DNA from 3 places in the Staphylococcus sp. mip270_02 genome. Region 1 is predicted to be linked to each of the others. Evidence: predicted binding sites of a transcription regulator. Region 1 holds the regulator's gene; each other region holds the start of a gene.
What was found. The regulator LexA, encoded in region 1, represses DNA repair genes until DNA is damaged. The targets are predictions, from matches to a motif close to CGAACATATGTTCG.

Region 1 (5,100 bases):
GAAGCTTGTTTATTAGGCGCACCATAACCAATAATTGTTTTAATTTCAATAATTGTTGGTACATTTTGAGATTTAGCTTCTTCAATCGCTTTATCAATTGCGTCTAAATCATTACCTTCTTCAACTAAAATGTGTTTCCAACCATAGGCTTCAAAACGACCCTTAACATCTTCAGAAAAAGCTTTATTTAAATCTCCATCTAATGAGATATCATTTGAATCATATAAAACAATCAATTTGTCTAATTGGTTATGTCCTGCTAATGAAGCTGCTTCGTGAGAAATACCTTCCATTAAGTCACCATCTGAAGCAAGAACATATGTGTAATGGTCAACAACTTTAGCATCTTCTTTATTAAATTTACCTGCTAAATGCTTCTCAGCCATAGCCATACCAACAGACATAGCAAAACCTTGTCCAAGTGGACCAGTTGTAACTTCTACACCATCAGTGTGTTTGAACTCAGGATGTCCTGGTGTTTTAGAACCCCATTGTCTAAATTCTTTTAATTCTTCTAATTCTAAACTACCTGAAACATGTAATAAGCTATATAATAGCGCAGAACCATGTCCAGCTGATAATACAAAACGATCTCTGTCAAAGAAATCTTTTGATTGGGGATTAAAATTCAAGTGACGTGTCCATAATGTGTATGCCATAGGAGCAGCGCCCATTGGTAATCCAGGGTGTCCTGAATTTGCTTGTTCAACTGCATCGATACTTAGCGCTCTAATCGTATCTACCGCTAATTGATCTTTTTCTTTATTCATCTAAATGACTTCCTTTCTTCTAGCAAGTTTCTATATTATTATACCTTATTTGGTATCTATTTAACAAAAAATTGATTTAGTTTTTATCTTCTTTATTTTTAGAATCTAATATATTTTTCACTTTATCAGGCGTTACATCGTTTCCTTCAGGATCTATGACTCTTGTACTTTCAATTTGCTGCTTAAATTTTTCTCTAAATGAATCTAAGTAAGCTTTTCTCAATTTAGATTGTTCTTTAGCTTCTTTTTCAGTCAAGCCTTTTTCTTTTTTCTTTTTTGCTAATTCATTTATACGTTGTAAATCTACACCGTCTTTATCAGCCATAATAAACCTCCGATATTATTGATATAGAAAAATATAACAAAAAAATGAACGAAACTAAATTGTTTCGCTCACAAAAACACCATTATATTAACATTTACATTCACTAAAGTTCACGCCACTAAAAAACTATTAGTGAACAGCTGCCATCACTTGCTGTGAAGTTTGTTCGCTTTGTAGTTTAGTTTCATTATTACTCTGTTCGCCATTTACTGATTGACTTGTCATTTGATGGTCAGTCATTTCGTACGTCTGTTCTGAATTCGCACTATTGTGTGCACTTAATATAAACAAGGCGCAAAGTACCATTGTCACCGTTAACACTATAATATAAGACTTTATTTGCGATTTATAGTTCTTCATTATTTATAACCACTCCTAGAACATTTGTTTGTATAGTTACTTTATCAGAACATCTGTTCTATGTCAACAACCAAACGAACAAACGTTTGTAAAAATGCTATAATCATGCTATAATTAAGTCAAATTAAATTAGGGAGTGCCTATTATGAGAGAGTTAACTAAACGACAAAATGAAATTTTTGAATATATCAAGCAAACCGTCCAATCCAAAGGGTATCCGCCAAGTGTTAGAGAAATTGGAGAAGCTGTTGGATTAGCCTCTAGTTCAACAGTCCATGGCCATTTATCTAGATTAGAGGAAAAAGGTTATATTAGAAGAGATCCAACTAAACCTCGTGCCATTGAAATTGTGTCAGAGCAATTAGGTGAATCAATTAATATGGAAGAAACAATCCACGTTCCTGTTATAGGGAAAGTAACTGCGGGCGTACCTATTTCTGCGGTTGAAAATGTTGAAGAATACTTCCCATTACCAGAACATTTCACTTCAACACATAATAGCGATATATTCATCTTAAATGTTGTTGGTGACAGTATGGTTGAAGCTGGTATTCTTGATGGAGATAAAGTTATCGTTAGAAGTCAAACTATTGCAGAGAACGGAGATATCATCGTTGCGATGACAGAAGAGAATGAAGCGACTGTTAAGCGTTTCTATAAAGAAAAAACTCGTTATCGTTTGCAACCGGAAAATAGTACAATGGGACCAATTTATCTTGATAATGTAACTGTATTAGGAAAAGTGGTTGGATTATTTAGAGAAATGTAATTGATATTTCGACTAATGCTAACACTCTCAAAAAAAGAGGATGCGCTCATCGCGCACCCTCTCTTTTTTCATCTTTTTTCTCTAAAACATCTTTTACTTTTTCAAGTATATCTTCTGTTTTATCTTTTTTGTTTGTTGTCATAACTTTTCATCCTCACATGATAACAGATACCCTCAAACAACAAACCTTAAACATTATCCAGTATAATTTTCTGTCCAATAAGGCTGACGATTTTTATTAAAGTCAACACCTACACCAAGCGTATTAAATTCTTTCTTAAGAATATTCTTTCTGTGTCCTAATGAATTCATTAAGCCCTGGTGAGCATAAATACTACTTGTTTGACCATATGCCAAATTTTCACCTGCTGCATTAAAATTGTGTCCGTCAGCTTCCATACGATCAAATGGAGTATCGCCTGATAAATTATTATGATCAAAATAATTATGTTCAGCCATATCTTTACTGTGTTTTCTAGCCGTCTCAGAAATACCAGTAGAATATTTAAGTGGCTCTAACTCATGCTGTACTCGTTCTGAATTAACTAAATCAAAGTTTTGCAATTCAAAGCTTTGTGCTAATCCCTCAGATGGTGCGCCATATTGTTGTTGTAATCGGTTTTCCATTTTTTCACTAACTTGTAATAGTGCTGTTAAGTTATTGCTCTCATGTTTATCATAAAAAGCTGTTGTGTATATTTTGTCTTTATGAAAATTATCAAATTCATCATCTTGAACATCAAATTTCACATGCCCTTTTTGCTTATCAGTAATAGGTTTACCTAAACGGTCCCTTACCTTGTCTTTAGGTGTGCCATATTTAATTTTTGATTTTGATGATATAACGTTTTGGTTACTATATAGCGCATTTACTTTATCATCTATATAACTAACCATCACAAACCCTCTATAACCATCCGAATAATACGTGTGCCAATTTGTACCATATTCATTTGATGAGACACGTTGGGAACGCCCTAGCTTTTCTTCTACAGCGTCTTTAGTCATATTCATTTGAATATTGTTAACTGCAAATTCTTGTTTACTTGGTACTTTCAACGCATCTTCATTAGTTGTTTTTGATGAAGACCAATCAGCAACTTTATCCTTTAATTGCTGTTGTACTGTAATCATTGGTTCTGTTTCTTTGATTGGTAGGACAAGAATAACTACTAAGAAAGTAAGTACATACAAAAATAATTTTCTAATTTTTTACACCTACTAATATATTAGTCTCTATCACCATTAAAAATTGAGTTTCTTACAATTACATAATCCACTTTTCTTAATGATTTAAGGTCAGTGCCACCCGCATATGAAATTGAACTTTGCAAATCTTGTTGCATTTCAATCAATGTATTAGATAATGATCCTTTGTGTTCAACAAACATTTTCTTACCTTCTACATTTTTATGTTCACCTTTTTGGAATTCAGAGGCGCTACCGAAATATTCTTTATATAGTTTGCCATCTAATTCCACTGTTTCACCAGGTGACTCTTCATGCGCAGCAAATAATGATCCAACCATAACCATAGATGCACCAAAGCGTATAGATTTAGCAATATCACCATGCGTTCTAATACCACCATCAGCAATAATTGGTTTTCTTGCCGCTTTACTACAGTGATTTAATGCTGATAATTGCCAACCGCCTGTACCAAATCCTGTTTTAATCTTAGTTATACAAACTCTTCCTGGTCCGATACCAACTTTGGTAGCATCTGCGCCAGCGTTTTCTAATTCGCGTACGCCCTCTGGAGTACCAACATTACCTGCGATTACAAATACTTCAGGAATATGTTGTTTAATATGTTTAATCATATTGATTACAGAATCTGAATGACCATGTGCGATATCAATTGTAATATAATCTGGAATTATTTTTTCATTAGCTAATTGCTCTACAAAATCAAATTCACGTTCTTTAACACCTACAGAAATTGATGCAATCAAACCTTTTTCATGCATTCTCTTTGTAAATGGGATACGTGCCGCTTCATCAAATCTGTGCATAATATAAAAATAATCATTTTCAGCAAACCATTCAGCTAATTCTTCATTCATTACTGTTTGCATATTTGCTGGAACGACTGGTAATTTAAAACTTTTTGGACCAAATTGAACTGTCGTGTCACATTCAGAACGACTATTTACAATACATTTATTCGGTATTAGTTGGATATCTTCATAATCAAAAATCTTCATTGTTAACAAACCCCTAACATTTTTAATAAAACATTTATTTAATGGTAAGATTTTCATGATGTATTCAATAATTATATGGAGAATAATAGTTATATTTACCAAAATTCCCGAACAATAACTTTTTATTTATCTTTACCAATAGATAATATACATTGTTTTAAACTAAATGTAAATGGACTTAAGTCTTAAATTACCAACTTGCTTTTTTAACACCTGGGATTTGCCCTTTATGTGCATGTTCACGTAAAGCAATACGTGACATTCCAAATTTACGATATACACCTCTTGGTCTCCCAGTAACTTTGCAACGACGCGTTAATCTTGTAGGTGATGAATCTCTTGGTAATTTTCTTAAAGCCTCATAATCACCTTTAGCTTTCAATTCTTTACGTAACTCATAATATGCTTCTACTAATTGTTCTCTTTTTTGTTCTTTCGCTATTTTTGATTTCTTTGCCATTATTCTAACTCTCCTTATAAATCGTAATCATTACGTTTTAAATAATAACATACTCACTTTATATTTCAACTTAAAAGTATTTGAAATTATTATCTTTATATGCTAAAATTTTAAAACGTAATCATTCCTGTTAAGAAAGAGGTGTTAACTTTGCGCGTAAATATTACATTAGCATGTACAGAATGTGGCGATCGTAACTATATTTCTAC
Region 2 (5,100 bases), 600 kb from region 1:
TGTGAATCGTAAAGTGAAGGATGAATTAATCGCTGCGCTAAAAAAAACCATTACCGAATTTTACGGTAACGACATTCAGGAAAGCCCTGATTTTGGACGTATTGTAAATCATAAACACTTTAGTCGTTTAGATAATTTATTAAAGATTCATCATGCTGAGATTGCCTTTGGTGGTAAATCAAACAAAGATGAAAGGTACATTGCTCCTACACTATTAGATGGTATTACTTTTAATGCTAAAATAATGGAAGACGAAATTTTCGGTCCTATTTTACCAATCATTACGTATGATGATTTTGATGAAGCTATTGATTTTATACGTTCCAAACCTAAACCGCTAAGTTTATATTTGTTTAGCGAAGATGAAAATGCAACAGAACGTGTATTAAATGAAATATCATTTGGTGGGGGCGCAATTAACGATACCTTAATGCAATTGGCAAATTCAAACTTACCATTTGGTGGTGTTGGCGCATCTGGTATTGGTCAATACCATGGTAAATACAGTTTCGATACATTTAGTCATGACAAATCATATATTTTTAAATCAACTCGACTTGAATCTAGTTTATTGTTCCCACCATACAAAGGTAAATTTAAATATATTAAGACCTTCTTTAATAAGTAACTCTGTTTATGAAAGTTCTATAACATAAAAATGCGCCTTCCCATTACATTTGGGAAAGGCGCATTTTTATGTTATTAAGTTAGTAATTGAGTCATTTAACAAACTTCCAATTTTATATTTCTTTTAAAAACTGTACACAAACACCTTCAGGCGCAGTGTATTTATCGTCTACTTTTTCTAGTTCACCTGTTACTTTATCACGTCTAAATACAGTAAGTGCATAATCACCTTCTTGGTGTGCACATACTAAATAATCATCTGAATCAGTAATGTTAAAATCACGTGGAAACTCCCCGCCACTTGATACAATATCCACTAATGAAATCATGTCGCCTTCATCAGCTACTTTGAAAATAGCAATACTATCGTGACCTCGATTACTAATATATAAGAATTTTTGATCTTTTGATAATCTCACTGCTGCTAATTTTGTATCGCCTTCAAAGTTTTCTGGTATCGTCAAATGACGTTCTATTTCTGTAAATTTACCATCTTCATATTTTACTGTACTTACAATATTTGATATTTCATGAACTACATAGGCATATTCACCATTTTCATGGAAGGTAATATGTCTAGGTCCATCACCTGGTTCAAAATCAAACACAGCATATTCACTGTATCCTTCATCACCAAACTCATATGTCACTAATTTGTCCGTACCTAAGTCCATCGCCACTACATATTTTTTATCTGGTGTAATATCCATAAAATGAATATGTGCATGATCTTGTCGCTCTGACGGACCAGTTGGAAAATCATGCGCTAATTCCTGTATAAGTCGAACAATTTCTCCCGTATATGGATTTGCTTCATATATACGCGCTAATCCTGCACCATAAACAGTTTCAAAAATATATTTACCATCTGGCGATACTGCAACATAACAACCAGTACCAGCTGTTGACGCTAAACATTTATTAATGAGGCTTAACTTGCCATCTTCCTCTATTTTAAGACTAGCGATACCACAGTTGTCGCCCTCTCTATTTATTGCATATAAAAATGAATTATGTTGATTTAAATAAGTTGAGGCTTCTAGTTCATAACCAGTTTCAACTTCAATTATTTTCCCTGTTTGTTCATCAAGTTGGAAACGGTAGACCCCTTTACCTTCTTTTTTTGTATAAGTACCGATATAACCTATCGTCATTATGAAAACCCCTCCATATTATGATAGTTTCATTTTAATAGAGATTTATTACAAATACAATATAATGAATTATCACTTCACTAAATCGAACATATGTTCTATAATGATATAGAGGTGATAAAATGATTCCGAAAGAATTTAAGAACGAAACTGATTATAGAAATATCCCTAGAGAATATTTAAATCCAAATATACCCAAAGGTCGTGGCATGGTTAAATGGCAACCCTTCGCTACCTTACCGGAACAATTCGAAACCATACAGCAATATTTGATTGATCAAAATAAAATTGATCGCCCAACGCTATCGGACGATCAATTGAATGAACTTAACTTACAACTTCATCAAGCACTACATACAGAACAACATATCACAATTGAATATTACCAATCCGGATGGCTAGAACACATAACATTAAAAATTAAGAATATAGACATGGTTCATATGTATTTAGAAGGCTATTCGCTAAACAAATCAGAAGTTATTAAATTATCACTTTTTGATATCACTCGCATTAATCCATATAATCCATAACTCCTAAGTTCTTATACTACAAAATCTCATACTTAGACTTATTTCACTAATATAACTTTGGAGAGTTCAACTAAGCTCATGTTTATTACGAAAGAACAACTAATTGTCTCATCAAATAATCACTACCGATATTCATAAAAAAAATAGAACACTCTAAAGTGTTCTATTAATAATTTAATTATTAGATTCGATATCTGAAACAATCTCTTTTGTTTTACTTTCAATATCTTCAAAGTCTTTTTTGAAAATATAAGCGAACACAACTGCACCAATTCCTGCTGCTAATGATACAGTAAGGATTGTACCGAATACAAATTTAAATAAACCTTTAATAAAATTCCACATTCTGTTTCACCTCAATAAATTATTAACATATCCATTATTAATGATAGCATACTTAAAAGCATCAATAAATATATACCTACTTTTCACTACTTTAATTTAAATATTATTATAGTAATAATATGATATTATTGTAGTAATGCTTTAAGTTATAATTAAATACTGTATATTAATTACTACCTTTAATACTTTAATAATAACAGAACTCTTAGAAAGATTACATTTATTAGTCATATTAGAAAAAGGAGTGGGAAAGGAATCTAATTTATTTAAAAATATTTCACGGTCCCACCCCAACAAAATTCACTAGAATTAATATGGATAAATAGTTTAACTGGGCTGACGCTCATGCTAATATCCCACTAACTCTATATAATACTTAAAGCTGAGACAATTAATTTGTCCCAGCCGCTTAGTCAATTACTTGCCCCACCAAGTACTCATTGCATCTCTAACAGTATCATAATAATTTGCCATTGCAATCACCTCATTTTAATTTAAAAATAAATAATCAGTCGTCGTTGTTATACTTAATAATAACGACAAGCATCGTATAATACAATTAACGTGGGGTTACAATATAGTTACAAATTTGTAAGATTACACAACTAAAATAGGAGTTTTACATTATGCAAAAAGTAAAAACAGATATATTAACTCACCGCGGGTCACATTTTGATTTAGGTGTACAAACTGCTCAATGGATGCAACAAACACCATTATTAAAAAATAGAGAAAAAGAATGGAAAAAACGTATGCCTCGTTTCGATATCCACATAAAGGAAACATATGATATCTTCCAAACCTACGCACCTCAAATTTGGGAAGAAATCAGAGGTATGCAAGAAGTCCTTAATCTACCAACAAATCAAATGATATTAAACTTTGCACACTATCGTTTTACACCACTAAAAAATAGTGGCTGTACGGTGTATTTAGGACAAGACTACATGGTAAGAAATTATGACTATCACCCTGCAACTTATGATGGTCGTTATCAGCTTTTCCAACCAAATGATGGAGGTCTAGCACAAATTGGTCCAACATCTCGCGTGACTGGTAGAATGGATGGTATGAATGAAGCTGGACTATCTATGGGGTATAACTTTATGCATAGAAAACATCCAGGCGATGGCTTCGTATGCTATATGATTGGCAGACTCATTTTACAATATTGTAAAGACGTACCAGAGGCAATTCAATTATTGAAAGAAATTCCACATAGAAGTTCATTTAGCTATATTGTCATGGATAAGCACTTAAATCACGCCATAATCGAGGTTTCTCCTAGATCACTTGATGTAAGGTATGATCATACATGTACGAACCATTTCAAATTGCTAACTCATGAAAATAGAAACTATACAAAAGAGTCTAAAGAACGTTTAGATAGACTTTTAAAACAAACACCGAATGGCCTGGATAAAATGCACGCATTTGAATTATTTAATAATCCAGAATTTGAAATATATAGTAAATTATTTAAAAGTTGGTCTGGTACAATTCATACAACTATGTATGAACCACAGTCACTTAAAGCATACATGACTTTAGGTGAAAATAACACACCTGCAGTAATTGATTTTCAACAATGGCTAAACGGACAGTCACTAGATATTCATGCCCTTTATGGACATATAGACACTGATTTGACCTTTGCCAGTTATTAAATATATGTTAAATATGATAATAAGTTAGAAAAATAGCTATGAAGTCATCTATCAATATAGATTTCTCCATAGCTATTATAATATACAGTCTATTAATTAATATGAATATCACCGTGTACAGTATAGAATTCTAAAATATTATCACCTTCTCCAACTCTATCGTTATCAAAACTCTTATTATTGACTTTTTCTACGCCATCATCAGGGTTTAATTTCAATAACGTATTATCTGGTTTTTTATTGTAAGACATAATAATATCACCATTTTGACTAGAAGCTTTAAATGCAGAATCAATGTCCATACGATCTAATTGGATATGACCACTTTGGGCAAGCAATACAGAGTTTTTAATTAGTGCATTTTCAGCATATATACTCGCTTCTTTTGTTTTAATATTAGCATTAACAATTTTACTATCACTAATATGTATAGGTGATTTCAAACCTCTATACAACAATTGTTCAATTTTTGAATTTTGCACATAAACACGACTACCAGTTCTATCGTTCATATTAAAATCGACTTTATCAACTTCGATATTTTGAAGTTTAATATTGCGTGCCTTGCTCGAAACTTTCAATTCCTTTAATTTCTCATTTGGTATGGTGATTTTCATTTTAGCCTTAATTTGTCTAAATGGGTTATAATTCAAGCCATAATTATCAACTCGATTACTAGTTTCTTTCAACTTTAATGATTGCTTATCTTTATTTATATCTACTTTCTGTTGGCCTTTATAATGAATTGCAAACTTATTTCCTTTTGTAATCGTT
Region 3 (5,100 bases), 1.3 Mb from region 1:
CCTAGTGTTGTTAATGTTATTAAGCCAATAGTTGTATTCATCATAAATAATACAATAATTACTTGAATGATTAACATAGTTAAAGGCTTTCTAAATTTAATGGCTTTTCTATCGTAACTAAAAATAAAAGAGATTATTAATGCGAATAGAATACCAGTAATAGAAAATAGAATGGACATTTAAATCACCTACAATTGAGTGAAAGCAACAGCTATTTTAGCTCCTAGAACTGCATTGTTTTCAACAAGTTTTATATTTGTTTCTAAACTCTTACCTTCAGATTTTTCGACAATTTTCCCAAGTAAAAATGGTGTGGAATCCTTTCCACTAATTCCTTTTTCCTCTGCTTCTTTTACAGCATCTGTGATAATACAATCAATATATGATTTAGATAACGCATGTGCTTTGGGTACAGGATTAGCAACGACGACACCACCACTTAAAGCTAAATCATTTTTAGCTTTACAAATTTGAGCAATAGTCTCAGGTGAGTCTGCTGAACTGTTTAATTTAATACCGCTTTCAGGAGTGAAAAAGGCAGGCAGTTCCTCGGTTTGATAACCAATCACAGGTACGCCTTTTGTCTCAAGGTATTCAAGTGTTTTTGGTAAATCTAAGATCGATTTAGCTCCTGCACAGATAACAGTGACATTGGTTTGTCCTAATTCTTCTAAATCGGCTGAAATATCCATAGTTTGCTCAACACCTCTATGTACGCCACCAATTCCTCCAGTAACAAAGAATTGAATATCTGCTAATTCGGCACAAATCATTGTAGATGCAACCGTCGTTGCACCGATACGTTTAGTAGCAATAATCTCTGCTAAATCTCGACGTGATACTTTGGCAACATCGTCATGTTTAGCTAGTAATGTCAGTTCTTCAGGTTCTAAACCTATTTTAATTTTCCCATTAATTAAGGCGATGGTTGCAGGTATTGCACCGTTATTCCTAATAATTTGTTCAACATTTTTAGCCATCTCAACATTTTGTGGATAAGGCATGCCGTGTGAAATAATAGTTGATTCTAAAGCAACTATAGGTTTATTACTATCCATGCCTTGTTGTACTTCTTGTGAAAATTCAATGTATTGTTTCATCTTTATACTCCTCCAAATCTCTAAATAATTGTTTTTTATCTAAATTTTGACGAACGGTGTAATTTGTTTCTATCGTTTTTCTGGCATTTATCATGCCAGCGTTTAGTATGTCATCTATACCTAAACCATTTAGCCAACTGAAGACTACTGCGCTAGAAAATGAATCACCTGCTCCTGTCACATCTACAACCTCATTTGAACTGAGAACGGGTTTAATGATTTCTGTTTTTTTATCTTTATAGATAAGTTCCTGAACTCCGTTTGTGATGATTACTTTAGAGACACCATTATCTATCCATTTTTGTGCAGCATTTTTCATATCATTTGTGTTTTGGATTTTTATATTAAAATAAGCTTCTGTTTCATCTCGATTTATAATAAGCCAGTCTATTGCGTGTAATGAATCAGGCATATGTTTCATTTTTGGTGATGATACAGGTATGATTACTAGTTTAATGTTATGCTTCTCAGAATATGCACACAGAAAATCAATGGCAGGTTTATTTAAATTTAAATCTGCGATAATACATTTGGCTTTAACTAATAAATGTGTTCGTTTAATTAAAAACTCGGGCGTGATATAGTCATAAACTTCCATATCAGCTAAGCCGTATTGCATATTACCATCATTGTCTATGAGTGCAGTGTAAGAGCCAGTGTTTGCATTTTCTATTTGTTGCACATGATCTAGGTTCATGAAAGGACTTGATAATTTGTGTATCATGTCCCACTCACTGTCATTACCACTAGTAGATAAAAATGCTACGGTTTCACCCATTCGACCAAGATTTTCTGCAATATTTCTAGCTACACCACCTATAGAACGTGTAGAAGTTACAGGATTGGAAGTTTCTAGTTGCAATGTATGATGGACGTAAAACTTTCTGTCTAAGTTAGCAGCACCAATACATACAATAGGATAATTTTCGTTTAAGACATAGGCTTTACCTAAGACATATTCTTTGCGGATTAATCCTGAAATAATATTAGCTACTGCAGGTCTTGATAAACCAATTGATAGTGCTAATTCTTGTTGAGAAATAAATGGATTGTCTTGTATGCGTTTCAAAACCTCTCTTTCATTACTATTCATAGATGAGACCTCCTTTTTATAAAATCTAAACAATTGTTTTAAAATAAACTTTTGTTTGTATTTAAGCGAAGTCTATCATGTAATATTACATTTGTATACGCTTACAAATAAAGTTGCGAAAATTGTGACAATTTAAAATGGTCTTTGTCACATATTTGAAATTATTGATACATTAAGGTTTTAACCGGTATTAATTTTTTATAGAATAATATCATTATTTTATTTTTGAAAATTATTTTCAAACGTGAACAACGTCTATTATGAGTGTGAAATTATAAAATAAAAATAAAGATGAAATGTATTTTCTATAATGAAATATTAAAGAAAGAAAAGGAGTGATAAAATTGTAAGAAATTTAAATTATCTGAAATTAAAAAAAATATTATCTTATCGATAAAAATCTATTGACTAAATAGTGGGATAGGAATAAACTAATTTTAATCCGATAAGAATAATAAGAATAGAGGGCGAGAAATGAAAAAATTTTTAATGGTGTTAATTACTTTAATTTTGGCAGTGACGCTGGCAGCATGTGGTAATGACTCTTCAAGTAAAAAAGATAGCGAAAGTAAAAATAAATCAGTTAGTGAGAATAAAACATTTGTAGTGGGAACAGAAGGAACTTATGCACCTTTTTCGTTCCACGATAAGAATGATAAATTAACTGGCTATGATATAGATGTAGTGAAAGCAGTAGCTAAAGAAATGAACTATAAAGTTAAATTTAAAGAAACTCAATGGGATTCAATGTTTGCAGGATTAGATTCAGGTAGATTTAATGTTGTAGCTAACCAAGTTGGTATTAACGATGAACGTAAAGAAAAGTATAAATTCTCTGAACCATACACTTATTCTAAAGGTGTATTAGTAGTAAATAAAGATAATACAGATATCAAATCATTTGATGATGTTAAAGGTAAGAAATTAGCACAAACATTTACTTCAAACTATGGTAAATTGGCAAAATCTAAAGGTGCAGAACTTACAAAAGTTGATGGATTCAACCAAGCAATGGATTTATTACAATCAAACAGAGTAGAGGGCACGTTTAACGATAATATTTCTTACCTAGATTATAAAAAACAAAAGCCTAACGCTAAAGTAAAAGTGATTGAAGGGAATGCTGAAAAGAGTCAATCTGCTTTGACTTTTAATAAGAAGGAAGACGATGAAACAATCAAAGAAGTTAATAAAGCAATGAAAAAATTAAAAGATAATGGTGAATTAGCAAAAATAAGCGAAAAATGGTTTGGTGAAGATGTTTCTAAACCTTAATTCAGAGCAACAACATGCATTAGATGCAGCTGGACAAGCCTTTATGCCAATGCTTGAAGGATTGGTGAAGTTTTCAATTCCCATCACATTAGTGACTTTTGTTTTAGGATTGGTTATAGCACTAGTAACTGCATTAATGCGCATATCAACAAGCCGTATTCTTAGAGGGATTGCACGTTTTTATATTTCAATCATTAGAGGAACACCAATGATTGTACAATTATTCATTATCTTTTATGGTATCCCTGAACTCGGCAGATTATTAACTAACAACTCAGAAAATCAATGGACGTTAGCTCCAGTAATAGCAGCAATTATTGGTTTGTCTTTAAATGTAGGGGCGTATGCATCTGAAATTATTCGTGGAGGCATCATGTCTATTCCAAAAGGACAGACAGAAGCAGCGTATTCAATTGGTATGAATTACCGTCAAACGATTCAACGTATTATACTGCCACAAGCAATAAGAGTTTCAGTTCCTGCACTAGGTAATACGTTTTTAAGTTTAATTAAAGACACATCGTTACTCGGTTTTATACTTGTTGCTGAAATGTTTAGAAAAGCACAAGAAGTTGCATCGACGACTTATGAATATTTAACAATTTATTTACTCGTTGCACTGATGTATTGGGTTGTATGTTTTATTATTTCAATCGTCCAGAACTTTTACGAATCTTATCTTGAAAGAGGGTATCGTTCATGATTGAACTGCAAAATATAAAGAAAACATTTAATGATAAAGAAGTGATTAAAGGTATTGATCTAAAGGTAAATCAAGGAGAGGTAGTTACCTTTATTGGACGTTCAGGTTCTGGTAAAACTACTTTGTTACGAATGATTAATGCGCTAGAATTACCTACAGAAGGCGCCGTTTACGTCAATAGTGACACTTATGACAATAAAGATAAAAAATCACAAATTAAAGTACGCAAGCAGTCGGGTATGGTTTTTCAAAGTTATAATCTCTTTCCTCATAAAACGGCATTAGAAAATGTTATGGAAGGGCTAATTACTGTTAAGAAAATGAAAAAAACTGATGCGCAACAACAAGCGTTAGCACTTTTAGAGAAAGTGGACTTAACAGCTGTAAAAGACCAAAGAACTAACGCATTGTCTGGCGGACAACAGCAACGAGTTGCGATTGCGAGAGCTTTGGCGATGAATCCAAAAGTTATGCTCTTTGATGAACCTACCTCTGCATTAGATCCAGAGCTGGTAAACGATGTATTACGTGTAATTAAAGACCTAGCAAATGAAGGAATGACTATGATTATAGTTACGCATGAGATGCGTTTTGCTAAAGAAGTTTCAAATAAAATTGTGTTTATCCATGATGGTGTTATTGGTGAGTCAGGAACACCAGAACAAATTTTTAATCACCCACAAACGACAGAGTTGCAACGCTTTTTAAATATGCTTAGAGAAGCCTAAAATAAGTAATACTTGAATGAGATGGAAGCTAAATAGCTGAAATCTCATTTTTTTATTTTAAAAATAATTATTATAAAAATGTATCGACTATACAAATATCATTATATAATTTGTTAACATAATGTAATTTTGATGTGCAACTTTTCGTATTAGTAGGCGAAGAAGATTACACATCCACAATCAAAAGAAAGCGATTACAAT

Region 2: ACW5YJ_RS06270 (YolD-like family protein) is a predicted target of LexA. The motif match lies at 1,868-1,881, and genes of this name have one in related genera.
Region 3: ACW5YJ_RS03050 (carbohydrate kinase) is a predicted target of LexA. The motif match lies at 2,238-2,251, and genes of this name have one in related genera.

Annotation. Positions count from the first base shown of each region.
Region 1 covers NZ_CM132934.1:1,965,836-1,970,935, forward strand. The annotation lists gene tkt (transketolase) at 1-770, opposite strand, end outside; gene ACW5YJ_RS09265 (DUF896 domain-containing protein) at 847-1,095, opposite strand; gene sosA (DNA damage-induced cell division inhibitor SosA) at 1,225-1,455, opposite strand; gene lexA (transcriptional repressor LexA) at 1,601-2,224, shown strand; gene ACW5YJ_RS09280 (CAP domain-containing protein) at 2,420-3,433, opposite strand; gene guaC (GMP reductase) at 3,454-4,431, opposite strand; gene rpsN (30S ribosomal protein S14) at 4,622-4,891, opposite strand; gene rpmG (50S ribosomal protein L33) at 5,042-5,100, shown strand, end outside.
Region 2 covers NZ_CM132934.1:1,362,599-1,367,698, reverse strand. The annotation lists gene ACW5YJ_RS06280 (aldehyde dehydrogenase) at 1-628, shown strand, start outside; gene pglS (6-phosphogluconolactonase) at 741-1,784, opposite strand; gene ACW5YJ_RS06270 (YolD-like family protein) at 1,904-2,314, shown strand; gene ACW5YJ_RS06265 (hypothetical protein) at 2,489-2,659, opposite strand; gene ACW5YJ_RS06260 (C45 family autoproteolytic acyltransferase/hydolase) at 3,286-4,326, shown strand; gene ACW5YJ_RS06255 (DUF4097 family beta strand repeat-containing protein) at 4,419-5,100, opposite strand, start outside.
Region 3 covers NZ_CM132934.1:704,749-709,848, forward strand. The annotation lists gene ACW5YJ_RS03040 (NupC/NupG family nucleoside CNT transporter) at 1-179, opposite strand, end outside; gene ACW5YJ_RS03045 (pseudouridine-5'-phosphate glycosidase) at 189-1,100, opposite strand; gene ACW5YJ_RS03050 (carbohydrate kinase) at 1,084-2,193, opposite strand; gene ACW5YJ_RS03055 (amino acid ABC transporter substrate-binding protein) at 2,668-3,468, shown strand; gene ACW5YJ_RS03060 (amino acid ABC transporter permease) at 3,452-4,171, shown strand; gene ACW5YJ_RS03065 (amino acid ABC transporter ATP-binding protein) at 4,168-4,899, shown strand.